2 linked regions of the Thalassoglobus sp. JC818 genome follow. The protein of the gene in region 1 binds, or shares a complex with, the protein of each later gene. Links are inferred from orthologs where the notes say so. Each region holds a gene or a part of one and is shown on either strand. Other genes may lie near its edges.

Region 1 (3,282 bases):
AGCAGGTGAGGGCAGCCATCAAGAGGATGGGAAGAGAGACAACACAAAGCGTCAACAGCGATCCGCACAAGAACAGGTATCGAGAAAGTCCGACGGATGAATCGTTAATTCCATCAACCAACTTGAAAATCGGAGCTGCCCAGAGTGCTGTCCCAGTCAGCGACAGCAACAACGACAAAAGCACGATCAGCGGACGATCTACCGGCAAAGTGAAAGGCACGTCCTTAGCGGCAGCGGCAAACAGACTTGCGATAGATGCTGTCACCGCTACGAGCAGTACCGAACCATTCAGAATTCGTCTCTGCCTGCCACTCATTGCGACGAGACAGCCAAATCCCCCTCCCACGAGATAGAGACCGCACATCACGATGATCGCGTTTCCAATTCCGGTCACGTCATTCAAAACCTGTTCATTTGTTTCGTAGCTGCTAGAATTTGCACATCATCGTCAATGCTCTGAATGAAGGCAATCGGCTGCCATGCCACGTTTTGAACTCGCTTCTGAATTTCAGCCCGCCGGAGATCAACCTGCAGCGATCGCTTCGCTGGTTGCAGGGATTGAAGAGGGAAAGAAGTCTCAGGTGCTGCTGGGAGCCACCGGAACAGGAAAGACGTTCACAGTCGCGAACGTCATCCAGCAGGTTCAACGCCCAACTCTGGTCCTTGCTCACAACAAAACGCTGGCTGCCCAGCTCTACGGAGAGTTCCGCGAGTTCTTTCCGAACAACGCGGTGACCTACTTCGTCAGTTACTACGACTACTACCAGCCAGAGGCGTACATCCCGCAGCGGGATATCTACATCGAAAAAGACGCTAGCATCAACGACGAAATTGACCGACTCCGTCTTTTGGCCACGAGCGCGCTCGTATCGCGACGGGATGTGATTGTCGTCGCCAGTGTCTCCTGCATCTACGGTCTCGGTTCGCCACAGGATTACCTCGACATGATGGTGCCGCTAAATGTTGGGGACACCATTGACCGAGACAGCTTCCTTCTGAAGCTTGTCGACATCCAATACGATCGAAATGACATCGACTTCCAGCGAGGAAAATTCCGCGTCCGGGGCGACGTCATCGAAGTCTGGCCCGCATACGAAGAATTTGCTTATCGAATTGAACTCTGGGGCGACGAAGTCGACAAGCTTTCGATTATCGATCCCATCAGTGGGGTCGGCAGCAAGTCCCTGAAGGACATCTACATTTATCCCGCCAAGCACTTCGTCATGCCTCAAAACCGCATCGATGATGCCATGGAAGAGATCAACGAAGAGCTCAATCAGCAGCTGGCGAAGTTTCAGAAAGAGGGCAAACTCCTCGAAGCGCAGCGACTCTCTGCGCGCACGCGTCACGACATGGAACTCCTCAAAGAAATGGGGTTCTGTCCGGGCATCGAGAACTACTCCCGAGCGTTAACCAAGCGTAAGCCGGGTGATCCGCCAGCGACGCTGTACGACTTCTTCCCGAAGGATTTCCTCTTTGTGGTTGATGAGTCGCACCAGACCATTCCACAAGTCCGTGCGATGTATCATGGGGACCGCTCTCGAAAGGAAACGCTCGTCAATCACGGTTTCCGCCTGCCAATGGCACTCGACAATCGCCCCCTCAAATTCGAGGAATGGGACCAGCGGCGCAACCAGACGATCTTCGTCTCCGCGACCCCCGCTGAGTGGGAACTCGATCAGACGAAAGGAGAAATTGTCCAGCAGATCATTCGTCCGACGGGGCTTGTCGATCCAGTAGTGCGAGTTCAGTCAGCACGCGGTCAAGTTCCTCACCTGATGGAGCAGATCCGCATTCGGGCCGAACGCGGTGAGCGAACTCTCGTCACCACACTCACGAAACGACTGTCTGAAGATCTTGTCAACTACTTGCAAGAGGAGGGCATTCGTTGTGAATGGCTGCACAGCGAACTCGACGCAATTGAGAGAGTCGAAGTTCTCCGCGAATTGCGAGAAGGCAAATTCGACGCTGTCGTCGGCGTCAACCTCTTGAGAGAAGGACTCGATCTTCCGGAAGTGTCTCTCGTTTGCATCCTCGATGCGGACAAGGAAGGTTTCCTGCGCAGCGAAACGAGTTTGATTCAGACAATCGGCCGGGCTGCCCGAAACGTGAATGCGGAAGTCTTTCTTTATGCAGACTCAGTCACGCAAAGCATGCAGCGAGCAATGGATGAGACAACCCGCCGCCGAGAGATTCAACTCAAGTACAACGCTGACCATGGAATCACTCCAGAAACCATTCGCAAAGCGATCAAACGCGGAATCGAAGAAGAAATCTCCGCACGCAAGATTGAACAAAGTGCGAGCGGTCGAGCCAGCGAAGTGGAATACATCAATCAGGAATACCTGAAGGAACTCGAAGCAGAGATGCTTCAGGCTGCCGAGAATCTCGAGTTCGAGCGTGCAGCCCATCTCCGCGATCGAATCTCTGATCTCCAGAAGCAACTCGACAAAGCGGATGGAGCCATCGCTGTTCCGAAAGACAGCGGACCGAAGGAGAAACGACAAAGCAAGTCACAGGGCAAACGCGGCAAAAAGAGAGGCTCAAGAAAACGCGTCCCTCGCCCACGTCGTGGTGATTAGACCACCTTCAATGAAATCTTCTTCGAGTGTTCCCGGCGCGATTTTCGGTGATCGAAGAACGCGCGCCATTGCGGACAATGAATGAAGTTATCGAAAGTGACTATTCAGATTTCTCGCTGTCGTCCGGTTTCTTTTTGTCTTTGTCGCTCGCTTGCCCGCCGGTGTTGTAGATCTTTGCGGACTCAAGGGGTTCTGCTTTTCGAACGACAACTGAATGCGCCAGCTTGGGATTCTTGTCGGTGTAGTAATACGTGACGGTATCGCCGGGCTGAATGAAGGTGCCGGCACTTCCGAGCACGACGGACACTCGCTGTTTTGTGGCTTGATTCGGATCCACAAGAATCTTCCCCGGCGAAACAGGGGGCACCGAAACGCCGACGTTTCCGCCTCCGACTGACATTCGCACTAAGTCCGTCGCATTGATCGTCAACGGATTCATACTTACGACGACTCCCGTGATCGTCATCTCAGACGCATCCTGCTGGAGCGTGCGAGTTTGCTGCCGAGCGGTTTGTTGAGGGCTGAGATGGACCGTCACACTCGCATTGCGAAGAGCCCCTTTGCCTGCGATGACGCCGTTGACTGTGATAACTGCGCCGGGACGGACAAATCCGGGATCACCGACTCCTTCAACACGGACGGTGGTCTTAGGCGTCATTGGAACTGGCCCCGTTTTGCCATCCTTCTCCATGACGATCCC
Region 2 (3,340 bases), 250 kb from region 1 along the record:
GACACCATCGCCACCCAACGAGACGGAACTTCGTTTGCGATGACCGATGAAGGCTATGGAGATCGCGAGTGCATTATCTCCGGTGGGCTGGGAACGATCTCGCTGACACACAACGGCAAGACATATTGGGTTTGCTGCACCGGATGTAGAGCAGCATTCCTCGAAGATCCTGATCAGTGGATCGCAGAAAAGACCGCCAACATGTCGACTGAGTGATCTCGAATGCTTCGCCAAAACTTGCTCGCCAACACACGCCAATCATCAGCGATCTGGTCGAAGCAGAAGCGAGAGAATCGCATCGAAGAAGACTGGTTCATCGACCGGGATGGGCGCATAAAAAAAGCAGCGGTCAGGAGGGCCGTCCCAACCGCTGCGGGAAGAGTTACTGTCGGGAGCGGGCCAACTCCGACAGCAACTGAATATTAGATCGCATGCGATGAAAATCAATACTGATACGTTCGAAATACGTTTTTTTCATAAACTGATTGCTAAGATTCTCTGCAGGTATCTCCCGGCTCACCCAAACCTCCAATTGTCACAACTCTACGCTCAATAATCGCTTATGAATGCTCTCTTTGATGGGTTGACCGAATCGCAAGCCGCAGCAGTTCGCTTCATCGATGGCCCTCTGCTGATCGTGGCGGGACCCGGTTCAGGGAAAACGCGCGTCGTGACACGGCGGATTGCCAACCTCGTCATGAACGCGAATATTCACCCTCGCAACCTTCTCGCGATTACTTTCACCAACAAAGCTGCCAAGGAAATGGGTGAGCGAGTGGAAGCCCTGCTGCCCGGCCAGCGCATCTGGGTGAGCACATTTCACCGCTTCTGTGCACGTGTGTTGCGCGAGTACGGAGACGTCGTCGGAATCAAATCCTCGTTCTCGATTCTCGATACTTCCGATCAGAAACAACTCTTGCGGATTGTCCTCAGCGATCTCGACTTCGATACCGTTCACTTCTCTCCCGAGAAAGTGCTGTGGAGAATCAGTAACGCGAAAAACGACCTGATCACTCCCGAGCAATTCAACGAACGGTTCGACGAGGGAGTGAGCAATCACTGGGATGGAGTCGTTCGGAAAGCTTACCCCGCCTACCAAAAGGCGTTGCTCGAATCGAACGCCGTCGACTTTGATGACTTGCTGATGCACGTCGCGTTGATGCTGGCCGAGCAAACCGAACTCTGCCGGGAACTCGCGCAGCGATACCGATATATTCTCGTCGACGAGTATCAGGATACGAACTCGGCTCAATATCAAATCGTGGCTGCCCTGGCTCAACATCACCAGAACCTGTGCGTCACCGGGGACCCTGACCAGTCCATCTATGGATGGCGCGGGGCGAGAATCGAAAACATTCTGCGTTTCGAACGTGACTTCCCAGACGCACAAACACTTCGTCTGGAACAGAACTTTCGAAGCACCGGGCTGATTCTGCGTTCAGCCGACAGCCTCATCGCGTGCAACCGACAGCGAAAGGCCAAGAAGCTCTTCACTGTTCAGGCAGATGGCCAACCGGTCCGCTTGCTGATCTTCTCCGACAGCCGCGAGGAAGCGGGTGGCATCGCCCAAGAGATTCGGGATCTCGTTGACACTGGCGATTACCAATGGAGCGATGTCGCGATCTTCTATCGTGTCAATGCTCTCTCTCGACAAGTCGAAACAGCGCTGATGCGAAATCGGATCCCGTTTCAAGTCGCTTCCGGAGTCGCGTTTTACGATCGAGCAGAGATCAAGGATTTACTCGCCTATCTTCGACTGGTTGAAAACCCTCTCGATCACACCGCTTTTCTCAGAATCGTGAACAAACCGCTGCGTGGTCTCGGAAAGACTTCCCAGAACCGACTGTTGCGATGGGCTCAACTGAATCACCTCACTCCGCTTGAAGCTTGTGTGCGAGCCTCAGAAGTTCCCAAACTTTCCAAGCGAGCAATCGTCGGTTTTCGACGCTTTGCAGAAATGATCAATGGGTTCTCGCTGGCCGGGGCGGGATCTGTCGGAGACTTGTTGGTCGAGATCATCGATAAAACCTACTTCGTCGCTCCATGGCAGGGCTCTCCGAATGAAGCAGTCGCGGAGAAAGTCGCAAACGTTGAAGAACTCGTTGCCGCTGCCCGTCAGTATGATGAAGCCCTCGGCGACGACCGAAGCTTACAAGGATTCCTGGAACAGACAGCGTTGATCAGCGAAACCGACTTCCTCGAGAACACTTCCGGACAAGTCTCGTTGATGTCGCTGCACGCGGCCAAGGGTCTGGAGTTTCCCATCGTGTTTGTGCTCGGAATCGAAGAAGGACTGATTCCTCACGAACGATCGCTGCAGAGTGAAAGTCGACGGGAACTCGAAGAAGAACGACGATTGTTGTTCGTCGGGATGACACGAGCAGAAGAGAGGCTCTACCTCACGGAATCTCGCATCCGCTCGATGCACGGACGGACAGTTCCAACCATCGAAAGCCCGTTTATCCGCGAACTTGAATGCGAACGCATTGACGTCGATGACAACGGAGAGTTCGCAGCGACGCAGTGGCAGCAACCTGTCCCGGAAACGAAATCAACTCCCGATTTCCCCGGTATCCCAAAGCTGATGACAGGTGCTTCACTCTTGAACGGCGGCAAAGAATCCGTCGATATGCCCATCGGTTTCCGAATTGGGATGCTCGTGCGACATCCCCGTTATGGTCGTGGAACAGTCACAGATGTCGCTGGGTACGGTGGGCGGCGCACGGTGACTGTTCACTTTTCCAACGACGACAAGAAAGAAACCTTCGTCGCTTCGAAGGCCCCTCTTCAGCCATTGGGAGAGTGACAGCGGGACAGGTCACTCGCACGCACTTCCTACGCTGTCACAACTCAGTAAACCCGAAGCCGTCGACAATCGTCGATGCTGCCAGACAAACGGCCACTTGTGCTGACCAGATTGTGAAGAGTATCCACGCAGACTTTCGAGTCGACGCGCCAACATTTGTTTGAGATGGATCAGTGACCGGCTCAGCGAGGAAGCGTTCGAGCGTAACCGCAGCTGCGAGCACACCGTAGGGAAGCAGAAAACTCCACAGCCGCGCCGCTTCTCCCATGTTCTTTCCGCTGATCCACAACCCCGCCCCCATTCCCAGTCCACTGAGAATCGCAAACGCAGTCAGGTTTCGGAACTGCTTGCGGAGCGAAAAGATTCCACAGATCGCCAAGACGAAAAGCGGCGCACCAATCGCAGTCGAAACTTCGAGCAGATTTACGCCGAGCCAAGAGAAGTAAGTCCGGGAGTTGTGATCATAAAAGAGGGCGTGATTGTGGAAGTTCTGAAACCAGATTCCAACGAGATTGACTTCCCATGCCATGAACA

The links.
Region 2: the proteins of uvrB (region 1) and AB1L42_RS04130 are in contact, whole or in part, in a crystal structure (PDB 7EGT), measured with the Thermus thermophilus proteins. The link is inferred for Thalassoglobus sp. JC818 from one-to-one orthologs. Residues at the interface, in WP_096411307.1 of Thermus thermophilus: Glu23, Leu25, Arg26, Asp27, Gly28, Glu29, Arg30, Phe31, Arg55, Glu326, Asp327, Phe328, Glu379, Ser382, Gln383, His398, Gly400, Arg401; in WP_096412145.1 of Thermus thermophilus: His654, Arg656, Phe657, Gln666, Asp668, Glu669, Lys680, Arg681, Leu682, Ser683, Lys685, Tyr686, Ala687.

The regions. Positions count from the first base shown.
Region 1 is NZ_JBFEFI010000001.1:914,276-917,557, forward strand. Bases 73-3,030 are described here. They hold uvrB (excinuclease ABC subunit UvrB), read left to right. Parts: upstream 73-479; coding sequence 480-2,582; downstream 2,583-3,030. Other genes in these bases: AB1L42_RS03285 (hypothetical protein), read right to left, coding at 73-403; AB1L42_RS03295 (hypothetical protein), read right to left, coding at 2,683-3,030. Also shown: more of AB1L42_RS03285, read right to left, coding at 1-72; more of AB1L42_RS03295, read right to left, coding at 3,031-3,282. UniProt on the Escherichia coli protein: The UvrABC repair system catalyzes the recognition and processing of DNA lesions. A damage recognition complex composed of 2 UvrA and 2 UvrB subunits scans DNA for abnormalities.
Region 2 is NZ_JBFEFI010000001.1:1,163,287-1,166,626, forward strand. Bases 169-3,184 are described here. They hold AB1L42_RS04130 (UvrD-helicase domain-containing protein), read left to right. Parts: upstream 169-562; coding sequence 563-2,806; downstream 2,807-3,184. Other genes in these bases: AB1L42_RS04125 (hypothetical protein), read left to right, coding at 169-216; AB1L42_RS04135 (glycosyltransferase family 39 protein), read right to left, coding at 2,844-3,184. In the rest of the region: more of AB1L42_RS04125, read left to right, coding at 1-168; more of AB1L42_RS04135, read right to left, coding at 3,185-3,340. UniProt on the Escherichia coli protein: A helicase with DNA-dependent ATPase activity. Unwinds DNA duplexes with 3'-5' polarity. Translocates on single-stranded DNA with 3'-5' polarity. Initiates unwinding more efficiently from a nicked substrate than double-stranded DNA.